Regions from separate parts of the Thauera sp. GDN1 genome, predicted to be linked through region 2. Evidence: riboswitches for the same ligand, from Rfam matches in the RefSeq annotation. Region 2 holds a riboswitch; each other region holds the start of a gene.

Region 1 (6,422 bases), 190 kb from region 2:
CGCCTCCGGAATCGCCAGCAGGCGGCGCAGGCAGGCCTCGGTCCCGGCCTGCAGCTCGCGGTAGGCGGACGAGGTGAAGGGCAGGCTCAGGATCGAGCCCGGCCCCGGGCGGCAGGCCTCGGCGACCTCGTTGGCGACCTCGACCGGCAGCGGGCCGGCCGCTGCCGAGAAGCTGTAGCCGGGCTGCGCCCGCCAGGCGGCGAAGGACTCGGGTGCGGACGCCCGCAAGCCGGACTCAGGAGAACAGCCCGACGCCATGCGCCCCCACCCCCATGAAGAACAGCACCGGAATCGAAAGCATGGTGTTCACCCGGGCCGACAGGAAGGTGATGCGCGAGCAGCGCAGGCGCTCGTCGAGCGGCGCCGGCACGAAGCCCAGCACCCGCTTCTGGTGCGGCCACAGCACGAACCACAGGTTGCACACCATGATCACCGCCAGCCATATGCCGACGCCCAGCGGCGCCAGGCTGCCCTGCAGGCCGAGCGCCTCGGCCAGCCAGCCGCGCTCCCACAGGATCGCCAGCCCGCTGCCGAGCACCAGCAGCGAAGCGTAGCGGAAGGTGCCGTGCTCGCGCTGCATCAGCGCGCGCTGGCGTGGACTGTCCGGATCGGACAGGTCGGCCGCGGTCAGCGGCACGTAGCGCGAACGGGTGACCGCGGTGGCGTAGTTGTGGCCGACCCACACCAGCGCGCCGAGGAAATGCAGCCAGCGCGCGGCGACTTCGAGCAGCATGTCCATGGCCGACGCCGCCTCACGTCGCCAGGCGCAGCAGCAGCGCCAGCGCTGCGGTCAGCGCGACACCCAGGCCGACGGTGACCGCGGAGGAATCGAACACGCGCAGCAGCAGATCAGACATGGCCGAGCTCCGTCCGTGCCACGGCGAGCCCGCTGCGCTCTCCCGCCGCCCCCGCCGCGCAGCCACCCGCCTTTGCGAGCAGACGCGAATTGGCGTCGTTGCGCATCACCAGCGGCTGCACCTTGCGCCCGGGCCTGTGGGCCCGCTCGATCGCCGCGCCGATCAGGTGGTGGTGCGGCGAGCGCGAGCAGGCCGGATCGGTGTTCGAGGCGTCGCCGGTGAGCAGGAAGGCCTGGCAGCGGCAGCCGCCGAAGTCCTTCTCCTTCTCGTCGCAGCTGCGGCAGGTCGGGCTCATCCATTCGTCGCCGCGGAATTTCTGGAAGGTCGGCGACTCGTTCCACAGCCAGGCGAGGCTCTTCTCGCGCACGGAAGGGAACTCCAGGCCCTCGATGATGCGCGCCTCCTGGCAGGGCATGGCGGCGCCGTCGGGCGCGATGGTGAGGTGGATCGCGCCCCAGCCGTTCATGCACGCCTTGGGCCGGCCCTCGTAGTAGTCGGGGATGACGAAGTAGATGGTCATGCGCTCGCCGAGGCGCGCGCGCGCCGCCTGCACCGCGCGCTCGGCCGCTTGCAGCTGTTCGAGCGTGGGCAAGAGTTCGTCGCGGTTCACCATCGCCCAGTTGTAGTACTGGATGTTGGCGAACTCGAGGTAATCGACGCCGATGTCCTCGGCAAGCGCGAGGATGTCCTCGACCTGGCCGATGTTGTGGCGGAACACCGGCACGTTGAGCACCATCGGGAAGCCGTGGGCCTTGATCAGGTGCGCGACCTTCACCTTGAGGTCGAAGGCGCGTGCGCCGACCAGGGTGTCGGTGAGCTCGCGTTCGCTGGACTGCAGCGAGAGCTGGATCTGGTTGAGACCGGCAGTCTTCAGCGCAATCAGCCTTTCCTCGCTCAGGCCGACGCCGGAGGTGATCAGGTTGGTGTAGTAGCCGAGCGCACTGGCGTCGGCGACGAGCTCCTCGAGGTCGTCACGCAGCAACGGCTCGCCGCCGGTGAAGCCGAGCTGCAGCGCGCCGAGTTCCCGCCCCTCGCGCAGCACGCGCTTCCACTCCGCGGTGGAAAGCTCGGCCCTGCCATCGCGGGCGTAGTCGACCGGGTTGCTGCACCACGGGCATTTGAGCGGGCAGCGGTAGGTGAGCTCGAGCACCAGCCACAGCGGCTTGCCCTGCCCGTCAAGCCTGACGACGGATCCATCCTTTGGCACGGAACACCTCCAGGAATTTGTACACGCCCTCGGCGACACGCTCGTCGGCGCCCGGGTAGCGGTGCTGCAGTTCGGCGACCAGCTCGGCGACGGTGCGCTTGCCGTCGCAGCGCTCGATGATGTCGCCTGCGGTCTGGTTGAGCTTGACGATGCCCTCGGGGTAGAGCAGGACGTGCGAGTCCTGGGTCGGCTCCCAGCGGAACAGGTACATCGGGTTGAGCGCGTAGCGCTCGTCCGCGGCGGGCGGGCGCGGGGTGGCGGTATCGGTCATGCGGGCCTCCGCTCCGGGTTGGCTGGCGCCGGCCGCCCGCGGGCGGCCGGGCGGCAGGCTTCAGCGCACGTAGACGTAGGCGGTGACTTCGAAGCCGAGACGGATGTCGCAATACGCGGGGTCGGTCCACTGCATGATGGGTCTCCTCTGGAATGATGGTGGGCGAACCGGCGCGGCGGCCGGCTCGTGATCATCATCCCCGCGTGCGAGGGCCCGGGGATCCGCACAATCGCGGTCCTGCCATCAGCACGATCGCGAGGCCGCGGTCGCGAAAATCATGATTCTTCAGCGACCTGCAGCGGCGTTGACCTTCGTCAACGCGGGAAGGGCCGGACCTGGCGGACGGCCTCGGCCAGGCCTTCCCCGGCCGCATCGGCCTGCCCCTGCCAGCCGTCGAAGTGCAGCAGCTGGGGCAAGGGCACGCGCTTGAGCCAGCCGGCGGCCTCCAGCTCAGGACGGGCGTGGAAGTCGCGGACGTAGCCGACGCACAGGTAGGCGATCGGGACGATCTCGGGCGGGATGCCGAGCGCCGCGCGCAGCGCCTGCTGGTGCAGGATGCTGACCCAGCCCACGCCGAGGTTCTCGGCGCGCGCGGCCAGCCACAGGTTCTGCACCGCGCACACCGCGCTATAGACGTCCATCGCGCCGATGTGGGTGCGGCCGATCACCACCGGGCCGTGGCGGCTGCGATCGCAGGTGATGCAGATGTTGACCGGCGACTCGAGGATGCCCTCGAGCTTCAGGTTGCGGTAGGTGGCGCGCTTGTCCTCGTCGAACATCTGCTCGGCCTCGGCGTGGGCGGCGAGGAAGTCGGCGTGGATCCGCGCGCGCACTTCGCGCGAGCGCACGACGATGAAATCCCAGGGCTGCATGAAGCCGACCGAGGGCGCGTGGTGGGCGGCGGTGAGCACGCGGGCGAGCACCTCGTCGGGAATCGGATCCGGGAGGAATTCGCCGCGCACGTCGCGGCGGGTGTGGATGGCGCGATACACCGCGTCGCGCTCGGCGGCGCTGAACTGCGGATCGGTCTGGAAACGCTCGCGCGCATCAATGCGCGCGGGCGCGGAGTGCGCCTGTGTCGGGCTGCTCATGAAGTATTCCCCTTGGCTACGAGCAGTGGGCAGTCGCCGACCAGACGGCTGCAGCAAACGCTTCGAGGCCGGTCTTCCGGCTGCGGATCATCTCGTCCGGGCGCCTTCCCGGTCCTCGCGGACCAGTGGCTGGGCGAACCTCGCCCGGACAATCCCCTTCACGGCGCTGGGCGCGCGGCGGATTGGCACCGCCTTCCCGATTCTCCCGCGGCGAGCGCGGGCACCCCGAAGCAAACGAGGGCGAATCTTAGCGGCAGATCGCGGGAACGTACATCCGTCGGCCCGCCCGAGCCCGCTTCGCCGCACGCCGTCGCTGCCCGTCCTCGGCGCTGCGTGGCCTGCATCGGTACCGGATCAGGCGCCGACGGCGGCGCGCACGCTCAGCTCCAGCTCACGGTGGCGGCGAGCAGGTAGCCGGCGCCGTAGACCGTCTTGATGAACTTGCCGCTGTGCCCGCCCTGCTCGAAGCGCTTGCGCAGCCGCGACACGCGCAGGTCGATGCTGCGGTCGAGCGCGCACACGTCGCGTCCGGCGAGCAGCTGCTCGCGCGACAGGATCTGGTTGGGGCGCTCGAGGAAGGCGATCAGCAACTGCGACTCGGCCAGGCTCAGCGTGTCCTCGACGCCGTCGGGCGAGATCAGGCGGTGGGTGGCGCGCTCGAAGCGCCAGCCGGCGAAGTGGGCGGTGCCGGGCGGCTGGGCATCGGCGGCGGGCTCGGGCTGGTAGCGGCGCAGGATGCTGCGCACGCGGGCGATGAGCTCGCGCGGCTCGAAGGGCTTGACCACGTAGTCGTCGGCACCCAGCTCGAGCCCCATCACCCGGTCATGGGTATCGTCGCGCCCGGTGGCGACCAGCAGGCCGAAGCGGTAGCGGCCGCGCAGCTGCTGCAGCACGTCCATGCCATCCATGTCGGGCAGGCCGAGATCGAGGATGGCGACGTCCGGCACCTGCACGCGCAGCTGGCGCAGGAAGTCGCCGCCGGTCGCGAACGCCGCATGGCGGTAGCCGAATCGCTCGAGCGTGCCGGTGATCAGCCGCGACACCGCGGCATCGTCCTCGACGACGTGAATCAGCGCCTGGGGCTTGTCGCTCAAATCCCTGTCTCCACGCAATGGACGCGACCCGGGCGGGCCGGCCCTCACGCGATCGCGGCGTGCAGTGCCTCGAGCAGGCGCTCCTGGGTGAAGGGCTTGCCGAGCACCCGGACGTCGGCATCCTCGCGGCCGGGCACCGCCTTGTCGGCGTAGCCGCTCATCAGCACCACCGGCAGTTCGGGGCGGAAGCGGCGCACGAAGCGCGCCAGCGCGCGCCCGTCCATGCCACCCGGCATCACGATGTCCGACAGCACGAGTGCGATCGCAGGGATATTTTCGACCATGTCGGCCGCCTCGTGGCCACTTTCGGCCTCGAGCACCGCACAGCCGAGCGCCGACAACTGCTTGCGCACCACGTCGCGCACCTTGTCGTCGTCCTCGACCAGCAGCACCAGGCGGCCTTCGAGCGGACGCGCCGCGACGGACGGCACATCGACGTCGTCAACCGGCTCCGCCATGCCCGCGGCCGGCAGAACCGCCGTCTCGCGCGGCGCCTGCGGCAGCAGCAGCGACACCGTGGTCCCCACCGCCTGCCGGCTGCGGATGCGAACCCCGCCGCCGGACTGCTTGATGAAGCCATACACCATCGCCATGCCCAGCCCGCTGCCGCGGCCGAACTTCTTGGTGGTGAAGAAGGGTTCGAACACCCGCGTGAGCGTCGCGCTGTCCATGCCGGTGCCGTTGTCGGCGACCGCGATCTGCACGTAGCAGCCCGGCGGAAGCTCGAGATCGGCAGCCGCGGCGCCCTCGATGCACTCCAGCGAGCATGCGATGCGCAGCTCGCCGCCGTTGGGCATGGCGTCGCGGGCGTTGAGCGCGAGGTTGAGCAGCGCGCTCTCGAGCTGGTTGGGGTCGACCAGCGCGCGCAGGTCGACGTCGCGCGAGGCGGTGGACACGGTGATCGTGCTCGGCAGCGAGCGCCGGATCATGCGCGCCATGTCGAGCACCAGCTCGTTGACCTCGACCACCACCGGCGCGATCGGCTGCTGGCGCGAGAAGGCGAGCAGGCGCCGGATCAGTCCCGCACCGCCCTCGGCCGCGGCCAGCGCGGGCTCGACGTACTCCGCCACCGCCGGGTGGTCGCCGAGCGCCTCGACCAGGCCGTGGAGGTTGCCCATCACCACGGTGAGCATGTTGTTGAAGTCGTGCGCGAGGCCGCCGGTGAGCTGGCCGATCGCCTCCATCTTCTGCGCCTGCGCGAGCGCGCCCTGCGTGCGGCGCTGCTCGGTGACGTCCACCGCGTGTACGTAGCAGCCGATCACCTCGCCACCGGGACCGAAGTCGGGGACCAGCGTGCTGCGGGTATACAGGATCTCGCCGCCCGGGCCGGGCATGCTGTACTCGTAGCTCACCTCCTCGCCGGCGAGCGCACGCCGCACCTTGTCCTCGACCTGGGCGAACACGTGCGCACCGATGACCTCGTGGATGGGGCGGTCCTTCATGCCCTCGCTGGTGGTGCCGAACCATTGCGCGTAACGCCGGTTGCCGTAGCGGAACACCCAGTCGTGGTCGAAATAGCCGATGTGCGCGGGAATGGTGTCGGTGATCTGGCGCAGGCGGAGCTCGCTGTGCGTCAACGCGTCCTGCCCCGACGATGCTTGATCCTCGCTCATTTGCTCCTGCCCGCCTCCACTGCCCTCTTCCGCGCCCGAGGGTAACGGAGCATTCTAGAGTGCGCGGCCCGACGGGCAAGACCCGGACAAGATTCAGTACATTCCGACGTAATTGCCGACAAGATTTTTTGCCATCCTCCATACTTGTCGGTATGGATGCCGGGACTGTGTCCAGCCATCCGGCCGCATCGCTAACCTGTTGCCGAACCGGGAGTGGAGAAGGATGTCGAAAATCGCATACGAACAAGGACTGGACAAGAATCCGGCCAACTACGTGCCGCTGTCGCCG
Region 2 (6,422 bases):
CGTCGGAAATGAACTGATGGGTGCGCATGCCGAAGTGCGCCAGGCGCGAGGCCGACAGGCCGACGCAGATCATCTCGACGTCGGCGACGATGTTCGTGCCGCCACCGAGGAGGGCGGCGAGGCCGGCTTCCACCGCGTCCGGGTGGAAGTCCGTGAGGCCGTTGAAGTCGAAGTCGGCGTTGGCGTGGATCATGCGGCGCACGACCGGCCACTGGCCGGCGCCGTAGGCATGGGCGCCGACCTCGGCGTCGATGATGGCGAAGGAGTCGTGCTCGATCGCGCGACCGGCTGCGGTGAGCTGTTCGGTGACGGTGTTGGTGTTCATCGCGGCGCCGGCCTCAGGCGTGAGCATGTTCATGGGCGTGGGCATGGTCGGAACCGTGGTGATGGCCATGGTCGTGGTCCGTGTGAGGGACGTGCGAGTGATGGACATGTGTATGGCTGTGGTCATGCAGATGCTCGGCCTCGGCGGCGAGGCGGTACTTGCAGCCGTCGCACTCCAGCAGCGCGCCTTCGGGTAGTTCCTGGCCGCCGACCTTGGCGTCGAGCAGATCGAAGATGCCCTTGTCGAAACCGAAGTGCGTGCCGAGGGCGAAGGCGATCTGCGGGTACTGGCGCTGCAGGCGCTCGACCTGGGCCTTGATGCGCTCCATCAGCACCCCGGTGAAGAGGTACACCGGCACGACGCAAATCTGCGTCATGCCCAGCCGCGCCTGGCGCTGGACGACGGTTTCGAGTCGCGGCCAGGTGACGCCGGTGAAGGCGAGGTCGACCAGCTCGTGGTCGCCGTCCTCGAACAGCCAGCGCGCCATCTTGGCCAGCTCGCCATTGGCGCCCGCGTCCGACGAGCCGCGGCCGAGCAGCACGACGCCGGTGGTCCGCGGATCGGGCACGTCGAGCTGCTTGAGCAGGCGGTCGAGCTGGCCCTTGAGCACGGCGAAGATCTCGCGTCCCATGCCGAGGTGGCGCGCGCAGGCGAAGGCGACGCCGGGGTGGCGCTGGCGCGCGCGCTCGATGGCGGCCGGCAGTTCCATCTTGACGTGGCCGGCGGCGTTGAGGATGAAGGGAATCGTGACCACCCGCCGCGCCCCGTGCGCGGCACGATCGAGGCCCTCGTCGAGCAACACCTCGGCGTGCTCGATGAAGCAGGTCTCGATGCGCCAGCCGGGGTGGCGATCGCGCCACTGGGCGGCGAAATGCTGGATCTCCTTGTTGCCCTCGCGATTGCGCGAGCCGTGGCCGACGAGGAGGATGGCGGTGTCGTTCATGCGTGTTCTCCGGTGGGCAGGCCGGCGTCGGCGGCAGGTGTGGAGGCCTGGCGGAAGCGGTGGCCGAAGCCCGGGTCGTACAGCTTCGAGCGGGCGATGTCGGGCCAGTGGCGGGCGCCGAGTGCGGGGCTGGCGATGATCATGGCCTGGCTGGCGATCTTCTCGTCCTGGCAGCGGCGCTTGATGTCGGCCAGCGTGCCGCGAACGATCTTCTCCGCGCCGGGCCAGCTCGCCTTCTGCACCACCACGATGGGCGCCTCCTCCGGCCAGCCGGCGGTGCGCAGCGCGCGCTGCACCTCGTGCAGCAGCGTGATCGACAGGAAGATGCACAGCGTCGTGCGGTGCGCGGCGAGCGCCGCCAGGTCCTCGCCCGGCGGCATCGGCGTGCGGCCGGCGACGCGGGTGAGGATCACGGTCTGCGTCACTTCCGGCAGGGTCAGGGTCTCGCCGGCGGCGGCGGCCGAGGCCATCGCCGAGGACACGCCCGGCACCACCTGCCAGGCGATGCCCGCCGCATCGAGCGGGCGGGTCATCTCGACCAGCGCGCCATACAGGCCGGGGTCGCCGGTCTGCAGGCGCACCACGGTGCGATGGCGGGCGCAGGCGTCCAGCAGCCAGGCGCTCATGTCCTCGAGCGTCATGTCCTTCGAGTCGCGGATCTCGCAGCCGGGCGGCGCGAACTGCGTGGCCGCGCGGTCGACCAGCGAGCCCGCGAACAGGATCGCCCCCGCCTGCTCGAGCAGGCGGCGGCCCTTCACCGTGATCAGGTCGGGATCGCCGGGGCCTGCGCCGACGAACCAGACGGTGCCTCCGGCCTTGTTCGCCACGGCCGGCATCAACCGCGCGCCGGCACGGCGAAGCAGAGCTGCACGAGCGGGCGATGCGCATGCGACTGCAGCAGCCGAACCACCGCCACGGTCAGCACCGGCTCGATCAGCACCACCGGCAGGTAGGCCGCGGCGAAGGTCACCCATTCGCCGAAGGGCGTTGCAACCTCGCCCATCGCCAGCCAGAAGCCGACCATGGCGGCGACGCCGGCGTAGTAGGCGGCGTCGAGCTTCAGCACCGACTGCACCCGGGTGGCGGCGCCAGCCGCGAGCCTGCGGCCGAGCGTGGCGTGCAGCGCCACCAGCGGCACGGCCAGCGACAGGAAGTTGACGCCCAGGTGCAGCAGGTCGGTCGGCTCGAAGACCACGCCCTGCAGCAGCAGGCCTAGACCGAAGCCGAGCAGCGTGGGCGCGAAGCCGAGCGCGAGATAGATCGGCATGGCGCCGATGAAGTGCAGCTCCGACACGCCCGCAGGCATGTGGAAGCTCTGCATGAAGACCGAAAGGAACAGCGCCGCGAGCAGCGTGCGCAGGATCAGTTGCGGCTTCTTGAACAGTTGCGGCGCCTGCGCGGCGGCAAGCGCGGTGGCGGCGAGGTTGGCGGCGGCGATCTTGGCGCCGGAAAGGATGCCGGGTTCGATGTGCATGATGACTCCCCACGAGTGCTTGGAACGACGATGCGAACCACGCGGGCGGGGGGCGGCCTTGCGTCCTGCCATGGCACGGCCGAGGGCGCTGCGGACGCGGCGATAGCGCGTACGCATGCCCGGCACGGCAGTGCCTGGAGACGAATGCACGACGAGTCGGCTGGAGCTTCCGGCGCACGCGGGCGGCCGGCGGATAACCAGTCGGATCGAACCCACACCCCGGGGCTCACATCAACCTGGAACGCCACGGCCCTTGCGGGGCGCGGTGTTCCGTACTCGATCGGGCCGGTCTTCTGGCTCGCCGTCTTCCTCCTCCGCCGACCTTCCCGAGCGCGAGGCTCAGTGGCGTGTTGGCGGATTCGTCAGGCTCACAGCAGCGGGGGCTGCGCCGGACTGGCCGTTCGCGCGGGGCGAACGACGTCACCGGACTTCCCGTTTCACCCCGTCATACGGTTGTATGACGGGGCACCCGGATCGAATGCAGGCGGAGACTAATCGAAAGCGGACAACGTCCGCAAGTTGCCGTTACGGCAAGCGCATGCGGGGCGAGCCGCTCAACCCGCCGCCCGCCGCGACTGCACCAGCGACCACAGGCTGATCAGCGCCAGCGCGCCGACGATCAGCACCATGCCGGTGAATTCGACCGCGTTCGGCCGCTCGCCGAGTTCGATCCAGCCCGCGAGCGCGCCGATCAGCGGGATGCCCAGCGCCGACAGGCCGGCCATGCCGGTCGACAGCTTCTGCAGCACGTACAGCCACAGCAGCCACGCCAGCCCGGTCGCGAGCACCGCGTTGAAGGCGAGCGCGCCGAAGAAGTACGGCGTCGGGTCGATCGGCCGCGAGGGGTGAAGCGCGGCGAGCACGCACAGCGCGATCGCGCCGAACAGCATCTGCCAGGCCGTCAGCGAGAGCAGGTCGAACGCCTGGTCGCGACGCATGCGCTTGGCCACCACCGCGGAGGCCGCCCAGGTGATGCCGCCGGCCACCGCGAGCAGGTTGCCGAAGGCGCTGCCGCCCATGGCCCACGGCTGCAGCACCAGCACCAGGCCACAGCCGGCGATCGCGATCGCCGCCCACTGCAGGCCGCGCACCCGCTCGCCGAGCACCCACCACGCCATCGGGATGACCCAGAACGGCATCGTATAGACCAGCACCGCGGTCTTGCCCGCGCCGCCGGACACCAGCGCCCACTGGATCAGCGCGGTGAACGCGGCGGTCTGCAGCACGCCGAGCAGGATCACCTGGCGCGCCGCCACCAGCGAAAGCGGCCGGCGCAGCACGAGCAGCACCAGGAACAGGGTGGCTGCACCGAGCAGGGTGCGGATCGCGGAGAAGTCGAAGGGATCGACGTACTGGATCACCTGCTTCATGACCACCCAGTTGTAACCCCAGATCAGGGACAGTGCGGCGAGCGCGACGAGCGCCAGGCGCGGCGTGCCGGATGCGGACATCGGACCTCCAAAAGGAAAACGCCGCGGCGCCCCTGACGGGGGCCGCGGCCGAAGGGCTGCCGCCCGGGAGTTCGGCGGCGAGTAACAGTGCGGGGTGGATTATGCACCGCCGCGACGGGGACGACATACGACCGCGCTGATAAGGGCTATCGGGGACCGGAGCGGGCGCCCCTCAAGAGCCTGCCCGCCACAGGGCACGACTGCGGAAGCGGACTCAGACCGGCTGCACCGCCATGACCGGCGCCTTGCGGCTCATCAGCGCCAGGTGCAGCACCGCACCGAGCAGCGCACCGAACATCCACGAGAAGCCCGCCCAGGCCGCCAGCGCCGGCGTCCACACCGAGGCCACCGAGAACAGCGAGGCCACCGAGAAGGCGAACAGGGCGCGCTTGTTCCAGCCCTTGTCGAAGTAGTAGGTCGAGCCCGGCTCGGCCGAGAACAGGTCCTGCACGTTGAGCTTCTGCTTGCGCACGAGGTAGTAGTCGGCGACCACGATGCCGTACAGCGGAGCGAGCACTGCACCCAGGGTATCGACGAAGCCGGCGATGCCGATGTGGCTGATCAGCGCCACCCACAGGCCGCCGATGAAGAACGAGATCACCGCGGTGATGATGCCGCCGGTGCGCGCGCTGATCTTCGCCGGGGCGAGATTGGCGAGGCCGAAGGCCGCCGGGATGAAGTTGGCGACCAGGTTGATGCCGACGGTGGCGGCGAAGAAGGTCAGCGCGGCGATGATGGTCAGCGCCAGGTTGTCGACCTTGGCCGCCATCTCGGCCGGGTTGGTGACGATCTCGCCGAACAGCACGGCGGTGCCGGCGGTGATGAACAGCGCCAGGAAGGAGAAGAACGCCAGGCTCACCGGCAGGCCGAGGAAGTTGCCCCACTTCATGTGCGACTCGCTTTTCACGAAGCGCGAGAAGTCGCCGTAGTTGATCACCACCGCGGCGAAGTAGGCCACCATGGTGCCGACCACCGCCGCGAAGGCCGCGACCGGGCCGCCCGGATGCTCGCCGCGACCGTCGAAGATGTTGCCGAGCTCGGCGACCAGGCCGCCGCCGGCCTTGTACCAGATCACCCCAAGCAGCGCGATCATCACCAGGTACACCAACGGGCCCGCCCAGTTGAGGAAGTTGGTGATCCAGTCGAAGCCGCGCAGGAAAAGGCCGAGCTGGAACACGCAGACGATCGCGTACGACACCCAGTCGACCGCGTTCATGCCCAGGAAGGTGCCCCCCCGGGGTTGTCGAGCAGCGCATTGAACAGCAGCGCGAGCGCGGTGGAGGCGAAGTAGGTCTGCACCCCGTACCAGAAGATGGCGACGATGCCGCGGATCAGTGCGGGGAAGTTGGCGCCGCGCACCCCCATCGAGGCCCGCGCGATGACCGGATAGGGGATGCCGTACTTCACCCCCGGCTTGCCGGTGAGGTTCACCAGCACGTTGACGATGATGCCCGCGAGGATGATGCCGGCGAATACCGTCCACCCGTTGAGGCCGTAGGAGATGAACAGCGTGGCCGCCAGCGTGTAGCCGAACAGGCTCTGGATGTCGTTGGACCACACGTTGAAGATCTCGAACCAGCCCCACTTGCGCTGCGCGGGCGGCAGCGGCGCGAGGTCCGAGTTGTACAGGCTGGGATCCATGTGCTGGATCCTGAGGTCGATCTTTTCGCTTTCCATGTCTGTCTCCATGACCGCCGCTGCGGCTTCTGGTTATCGGTGTCGAGGATGCCTGCGGACGCAAAAACCCCTCGCCCGCTCCGCAACGGGCGATTCGTTCATGGGCCGGACAGCCTCGCGGCTGCCGCGGCGGGCTTACCTGGCTTGGTAGGGGTGATGCTCGATCCAGTGGCGGGCGACGTCGACGCGGCGGCACACCCACACCCGGTCGTGCTTCTCGATGTGGTCGAGGAAGCGCTGCAGCGCCTTGAAGCGGCCCGGGCGGCCGAGCAGGCGGCAGTGCATGCCGATGCTCATCATCGCCGGACGCTCCTCGCCCTCGGCGTACATCACGTCGAAGGCGTCACGCAGGTATTCGAAGAACTCGTCGCCGTGCGAGAAGCCCTGCGGCAGCGCGAAGCGCATGTCGTTGGTGTCGAGGGTGTAGGGCACGACCAGATGCGGCACGGTGTCGCCGTTCGTCTTCTGCACCTCGGTCCAGAACGGCAGGTCGTCGCCGTAGTAGTCCGAGTCGTACAGGAAGCCGCCATGGTCGGCGACCAGGCGCCGGGT
Region 3 (6,422 bases), 600 kb from region 2:
GATGCGCACCTGGCCCACCGTGGGCTCGCGCAGGCCGGCCAGGGTGTGCAGCAGCGTGGTCTTGCCGGCGCCGTTGGGGCCGAGCAGCACCAGGCATTCGCCCGCGGCGAGGCTGAGGCTGAACTCGCAGCACAGCCAGCGCTCGCCGACCTGCAGCGCGAGGCGTTCGGCCTCGAGCAGCGGGGCGTCGTCGATGGGCACGCGGCGAGCGGCGTTCATCGCGAGATGCGCGAACCGCGCGACAACAGGAACAGGAACACCGGCACGCCGATCAGCGCGGTGAGCACGCCCACCGGCAGCTGCTGCGGCGCGATCACCGTGCGCGCCGCGGTGTCGGCCAGGGTCAGCAGCGTACCGCCGGCGAGCGCGGCGGCGGGGATCAGCACGCGCTGGTCGTTGCCCAGCACCAGGCGCACCAGATGCGGCACCACCAGGCCGACGAAGCCCACCGAACCGACCAGCGTCACCGACGTCGCCGTCAGCAACGAGGCCAGCACATAGAGCGCGACGCGCAGATGGCCGACGCGCACGCCGAGCGCGCGTGCGCTCAACTCGCCGCGCGCGAGCACGTTGAGGTCGCGCGCGAAGGGCATCACCACGACCAGCGCCAGCGCCAGCACCACCAGCGCCGGCCACGGCCGCGCCGCCGCGCTGGCGTCGCCCATCATCCAGAACAGCATCGACATCACCCGCGTGTCGGGCGCCAGCGCCAGCATCAGCGACACCGCCGCGCCGCAGCCGGCGGCGACGATGACGCCGGTCAACAGCAGCCGCGTCTGCGTCCAGCTGCCGTCGCCATGCGCCAGGCCGAACACCACCAGCATCGCGGCGAGCGCACCGGCGAAGGCCGAGGCATCGATCCAGACGGTCGCCGCGCCGAGCGTGATCGCCCCCAGCGCGCCCACCGCCGCACCGCCCGAGATACCGAGGATGTAGGGGTCGGCGAGCGGATTGCGCAGCAGCACCTGCATCAACGCCCCCGCGGTGGCGAGCAGGCCACCGCAGGCGAAGGCCGCGACGGCGCGGGGGAGGCGGAGTTCGCGGATGATGTCCGCCGCCATGCCCCCGCCGCCGGCCAGGGCCGCGGACACCTCGGCGAAACCGAGCGGCATGTCGCCCGCCACCAGCGCCCAGAGCAGCGCCAGCGCTGCCGCCGCGAGCAGGCCGGCGGCAAGCAGCAAGGGATGGTGGCGGCCGGGCCGCATCAGGCCCCGCGCCCTGACGACGCGGGTGCCGTGGGTGGCGACGAACATCGCGGCTTAATGCATCGCGTAACGCACGGCCACGAAGGCGTTGGCCCCCTGGGTGCCGTAGTTCTGGGCAAGCTCGTAGTCCTTGTCGAGGAGGTTGTTGGCGCGCAACTCCACGCTCCAGTCCGGCGCCAGCGCGTAATGCACGTAGGCGTTCAGCAGCCCGTAGCCGCCCATGCGGTTGGCCGCGCTGTTCGGAATGCGATCATACCGCCGCCCCTGCCCGTTCCATTCCACGCCCCAGGTCCACGGCCCCATGGCGCGCTCGATGCCGAGCGAACCGCCGATGCGCGCACGGCGGCCGAGTTCGTCGCCGGTTTCCTCATCCTCGGTGTCCAGGAGGTCGACGCTGGCACGCACACGGTAGTCCCACAGCATCGCCGTTGCGGCAAGCTCGACACCCTGAATCGACGCCTCCGCCACGTTCGCCGGCGCCCAGTCGCTCATCGGGTCCGCCGGATCCACCGGTGCCCACGCGATCAGGTTCTTGATGCGGTTGTTGAAGTAGGTCGCGCTGACGCTGGCGCCGTCACGCTCCCACACCAGGCCTGCCTCGCGGTTCAGCGCCTCCTCGGGCTTCAGGTTCGGATTGCCACCCCAGGGGAAATACAGATCATTGAACGTGGGCGCCTTGAACGCGGTGCCGATGCTGGCATGCGCCCGCCACTCCGGCGTCAGGCGATAGCCGTAGGCCAGTGCACCGGTCGTCTTGCTGCCGAACTGCGAATCCTCGTCATGGCGGGCATTGACCTGCAGGTGATGGCGGTCGAACTGGCCGCTCCAGCCGAGCAGCAAGGAGTTGGTGTAGCGGCTCGTCTTGCTGTACGCGGAGGTCGAATCGACCTCCTGCTCGAGATATTCGTAGCCAGCCAGCAAGGAGCCGACACCGAGGGCAATATCGTGTTGCCAGGTGAGCTGGCGCTGCTCGGTATCGAACTCGGACCGCGCGTTCAGATCGGCGTAGTTGTGGGATTCGTCCGCGCCGTAACCGAAGCGCAGCGTGCTGGTCCAGTCGCTGGTGATCTGATTGCGCATGTGCAGGCCCAGCGAGCTGGTGCGCCTGTCCAGGTAGGAGTCGAACACCTTGGCGTCGTCGTACCAGTTGCGCAGGTCGGAATGCAGCACGGTCAGGCCGATCTCGTCCGCCTCGCGGAAACCGAGCGACACGGAGCCGCTGAAGTACTCGTTGCGGAAACCGTCGTCATCGCGGTCGCTACCGCGCGCGGAGTTGGGCTTGGCGTCGATGCCGTCGCTGCGCTCGCTGCCGGCGGACACGCTGTAGCGCAACCGATCGGCCCCGCCCGCCAGCGTGGCTCCGAGCGTACGTGCGCCGTCGGTGCCGATGCCCGCACGCACGCTGGGCTGGAAGCCCTCGCGCCCCTTGCGCGTGAACACCTGGATCACGCCGCCGATCGCGTCGGAACCATAGAGCGCACTCGCCGGGCCGCGCAGGATCTCGACGCGTTCGATCAGTTCGAGTGGGATGGTCTCCAGCGTGGGCGCGCCGTTGGTCGCCGACCCCACGCGCACGCCGTCGATCAGCAGCAAGGTGTGGCCGGAGTTGGCACCGCGGATATACACGCTGCTGTTCGCCCCGGGGCCTCCACTGCTCGACACCTGCACACCGGGACGCCCGGCCAGCAATTGCACGAGGCTGAGATTCCCCGCACGGGCGATCTCGTCGCGGTCGATCACATCGACGCTGGCGAGCGCCTCATCGGCACTGATGGGCTGTCGGGTGGCGGTGACCACGACGTGGCCGAGCTGGGCGTCGTCGGCCTGGGCCGGGACAAACGGGAAAGCGAGCGCGCACGCGGAAACGAGCGCCGAAAGACGGATTTTCATTGTTTGAACTCCCTTCGCCATGCCGCGCGTCCCCGCACGCCATGGCAACTTCACATGGACGCACCGCGACCCGGGTAGAACCGAAGAGAGCAAGACCAACCGCGCCCGTCGCCGCCACCCCGCGGCACATCCGCCATTTCGCGTTCCGGCCGGTCTCCGGGCTCGTGCGCTGTGCCGGCCTGAGGACCGGACGGGCGGGTCGCCTTCCCGGGAGTGAACTCCCAGTGGCTGCATGACACGCCTTGCGCGCACTTACCGTTGCGGGGGCAGCACAGGCATTGCGGCCTCGTTTGCGAGGGGCCGCGCACCTGTTTCCCGTTTAACCCGGGGCGAGAAACGCCCGTGGGCACCGATAACGCGCTACCCCTTTCGGGGCAGTCGGCGCGGATGATACCGTACGGGGCGGTATCGTGCACTGCAAAATCGGCGCACCGGCGACAGCACTCGCCCGCACTTCCGCCCAATCGCGCCATGTCGCATTTACGGCGCCGCGTGGCCCTCCCGTCCATCCTCAGCGAACATTCGACCCCAGCTCTCCTCATGACCTGCGAACTCATCCTCGGCGGCGCACGCTCCGGCAAGAGCCGCGAAGCCGAACGCCGCGCCGCCGATTCCGGCCTGGCGGTCACCGTGATCGCCACCGCAGAGGCGCTCGACGCCGAGATGGCCGCGCGCATCCGCCGCCACCAGGACGACCGCCCCGCCGGCTGGCGTACCGTGGAGGCGCCGGTCGCGCTCGCCGACACGCTGCGCGCCGAGGCCGCCGCCGATCGCTGCCTGCTCGTCGACTGCCTCACGCTGTGGGTGGCGAACCTGCTCGCCGACGCCGACCGCCTGCCGCCGGGCGCGAGCGCGGACGAGCTGCCGCTGTTCCGCCGCGAACGCGACGCCCTGCTCGCCACGCTGCCCACGCTGCCCGGCCGCATCATCCTGGTCGCCAACGAGGTCGGCCTCGGCCTGGTGCCGGAGACGCCGCTCGGCCGGCTGTTCCGCGACGAGGCCGGACGGCTCAACCAGGCGGTGGCGGCGCTGTGCCCGCGCGTGGTCTTCGTCGCCGCCGGCCTGCCCCTGGTGCTGAAGCGGGGCTAAACTTCAGAGCGACAAGACATTCCGGGAGACCGCCGTGGGCCTGCCTGCAGCCAAGCACAAGATGACGCTGGAAGACTTCCTCACCTGGGAGGCAGGACAGCCCGAGCGCTGGGAGTTCTTCAACGGCGAAGCCTTGATGATGGCGGGCGGGTCGGACGTGCATAACGCCATCAGCCTCAATACGGCCTTCGGGCTTCGTGCGGCCTTTTCGGGCACGCGGTGCAACGTCTTCATGTCCGACGTCCGCCTGCGCCTGGCCGAGTCGGACGACCTCTTCTACCCCGACGTGTTCGTCACCTGCTCGGACGCCGACCGCGCCCGCCGCCAGGTCAAGGAAGAGCCCGTCCTGATCGCCGAGGTGCTGTCGCCCTCGACCGAGGCCTACGACCGCGGCGACAAGTTCGCCGCCTACCGCCGTTTCCCCGGCCTCAGGACCGTGCTCTTCCTGTCCCAGGACCGGGCGCATGTCGAATGCTTCACCCGTGACCAAGGCGCACGCTGGATCCTCAGCGAGGCGAGCGGAGAAACCGCCCGCCTCGCCCTGCCCGCCTTCGGCTTCGAACTCGCGCTGGCCGACCTGTACCGCGACCTGCCGGACGCCGCGTCCGAAGCGGACGCAACCCCCAACTGAAACCCATCCATTCACCGCATGACGCCCTTCGCCATCACCCCGCCCGACACCCAGCTCTCCACCGCCCTGCAGCACAAGATCGACCGCAAGACCAAGCCGCTCGGCGCCCTCGGGCGGCTCGAGCCGCTGGCGCATCAGATCGGCCTCGTCCAGCAGACGCTGACGCCCGAGATCCGCCGGCCGCACATCGTCGTCTTCGCCGGCGACCACGGCGCGGCGAGGGCCGGCGTGTCGGCCTATCCGCAGGACGTGACCTGGCAGATGGTCGAGAACTTCCTCGCCGGCGGCGCCGCGATCAACGTCTTCAGCCGGCAGATGGAGCTGGGCCTCACCGTGGTCGATGCCGGCGTCAATCACGACTTCGGCAAGCGCAGCGGGCTGATCGACGCCAAGATCGCGCCGGGCACGGAGAACTACCTCGAACAGCCGGCGATGACGCCCGGACAGTGCAGCATGGCCCTGCAGCGCGGACGCGAGATCGCCCATGCACTCGCCGCCAACGGCTGCAACTGCGTCGGCTTCGGCGAGATGGGCATCGGCAACACCGCCTCGGCCTCGCTGATCACCCACTGCCTGGTGGGCGCCGAGCGCGACGCCGACCTGCACACCGTCACCGGCCGCGGCACCGGCCTGGACGACGCCGGCCTGATCCGCAAGCGCGGCCTGCTCGCGACGGCGCTCGCGCGCGGCGGGCGGCCGCAGTCGGGAGCGGACGTGCTCGCCGAATACGGCGGCTTCGAGATCGCGATGATGGCCGGCGCCATGCTCGGCGCGGCCGAGAAGCGCATGCTGATCCTGGTCGACGGCTTCATCGTCACCTCGGCGCTGCTGGCCGCGCATGCGATCGCGCCGAACGTGCTGCCCTACTGCGTGTTCGCCCACCGCTCGCAGGAGCCGGGCCACCGCGTGCAGCTCGACGCCCTCGGCGCCCAGGCGCTGATGGAGCTCGACCTGCGCCTGGGCGAAGGCACCGGCGCCGCGCTCGCGCTGCCGCTGGTGCGCGCGGCGGTGAATTTCCTCAACGAGATGGCGAGCTTCGAGTCGGCGGGCGTCAGCGACCAGGACGTGGCGCAGTAAGCCGCCGTCCGGCGCCCGACCATGCGCGAACAACTCGCCCGCTTCTTCACCGCGCTCGGCTACTTCACCCGCCTGCCGGTGCCGGCCTGGGTGACGTGGTCGCCCGAGCGCCTGGCGCGCGCGGCCGCCTGGCTGCCGCTGGTGGGCTGGGTGGTCGGGATCGCCGGCGCCGCGGCGCTGTACGCGCTCGCTCAGGTGCTGCCGGCGAGCCTGGCGGTGATCCTGTCGATGGCGCTCACCATCCGCCTGACCGGCGCGCTGCACGAGGACGGCTTCGCCGATGCCTGCGACGGCCTCGGCGGCGGCTGGGACAAGGCGCAGATCCTGGCGATCATGAAGGACTCGCGCATCGGCAGCTACGGCGCCATCGGCATCGTGCTGATGCTGCTCGCCAAGGCCGCGGCGCTGATCGAACTGGCCGCGGCCAGCCCCGCCGCCGCCGCGATCGCGCTCCTCGTCGCCCATCCGCTGTCGCGCCTCGCCGCCGCCGTCGTGCTGCATGCCCTGCCCTACGCGCGCAGCGACGACAG

The links. A riboswitch is a leader RNA that binds a small molecule or an ion and turns the genes downstream of it on or off. The one in region 2 is predicted to bind cobalamin.
Region 1: linked by a shared signal. The riboswitch ahead of bluB (5,6-dimethylbenzimidazole synthase) and the one ahead of CKCBHOJB_RS14100 (energy-coupling factor ABC transporter permease) in region 2 are both predicted to bind cobalamin.
Region 3: linked by a shared signal. The riboswitch ahead of CKCBHOJB_RS16895 (TonB-dependent receptor) and the one ahead of CKCBHOJB_RS14100 (energy-coupling factor ABC transporter permease) in region 2 are both predicted to bind cobalamin.

The regions. Positions count from the first base shown of each region.
Region 1 covers NZ_CP097870.1:3,265,532-3,271,953, forward strand. The annotation lists gene serC (3-phosphoserine/phosphohydroxythreonine transaminase) at 1-228, opposite strand, end outside; gene CKCBHOJB_RS15035 (hypothetical protein) at 236-739, opposite strand; gene pqqE (pyrroloquinoline quinone biosynthesis protein PqqE) at 850-2,064, opposite strand; gene pqqD (pyrroloquinoline quinone biosynthesis peptide chaperone PqqD) at 2,033-2,335, opposite strand; gene bluB (5,6-dimethylbenzimidazole synthase) at 2,650-3,426, opposite strand; cobalamin riboswitch at 3,475-3,669, opposite strand; gene CKCBHOJB_RS15055 (response regulator transcription factor) at 3,807-4,520, opposite strand; gene CKCBHOJB_RS15060 (PAS domain-containing sensor histidine kinase) at 4,565-6,133, opposite strand; gene CKCBHOJB_RS15065 (acyl-CoA synthetase) at 6,357-6,422, shown strand, end outside.
Region 2 covers NZ_CP097870.1:3,072,220-3,078,641, forward strand. The annotation lists gene CKCBHOJB_RS14085 (precorrin-8X methylmutase) at 1-325, opposite strand, end outside; gene CKCBHOJB_RS14090 (sirohydrochlorin chelatase) at 339-1,268, opposite strand; gene cobM (precorrin-4 C(11)-methyltransferase) at 1,265-2,104, opposite strand; gene CKCBHOJB_RS14100 (energy-coupling factor ABC transporter permease) at 2,104-2,742, opposite strand; cobalamin riboswitch at 3,008-3,230, opposite strand; gene CKCBHOJB_RS14105 (EamA family transporter) at 3,297-4,193, opposite strand; gene CKCBHOJB_RS14110 (cytosine permease) at 4,408-5,409, opposite strand; gene CKCBHOJB_RS14115 (cytosine permease) at 5,406-5,870, opposite strand; gene puuE (allantoinase PuuE) at 6,006-6,422, opposite strand, start outside.
Region 3 covers NZ_CP097870.1:3,670,147-3,676,568, forward strand. The annotation lists gene CKCBHOJB_RS16885 (ABC transporter ATP-binding protein) at 1-219, opposite strand, end outside; gene CKCBHOJB_RS16890 (iron ABC transporter permease) at 216-1,205, opposite strand; gene CKCBHOJB_RS16895 (TonB-dependent receptor) at 1,260-3,095, opposite strand; cobalamin riboswitch at 3,225-3,464, opposite strand; gene cobU (bifunctional adenosylcobinamide kinase/adenosylcobinamide-phosphate guanylyltransferase) at 3,636-4,184, shown strand; gene CKCBHOJB_RS16905 (Uma2 family endonuclease) at 4,219-4,815, shown strand; gene cobT (nicotinate-nucleotide--dimethylbenzimidazole phosphoribosyltransferase) at 4,834-5,892, shown strand; gene CKCBHOJB_RS16915 (adenosylcobinamide-GDP ribazoletransferase) at 5,914-6,422, shown strand, end outside.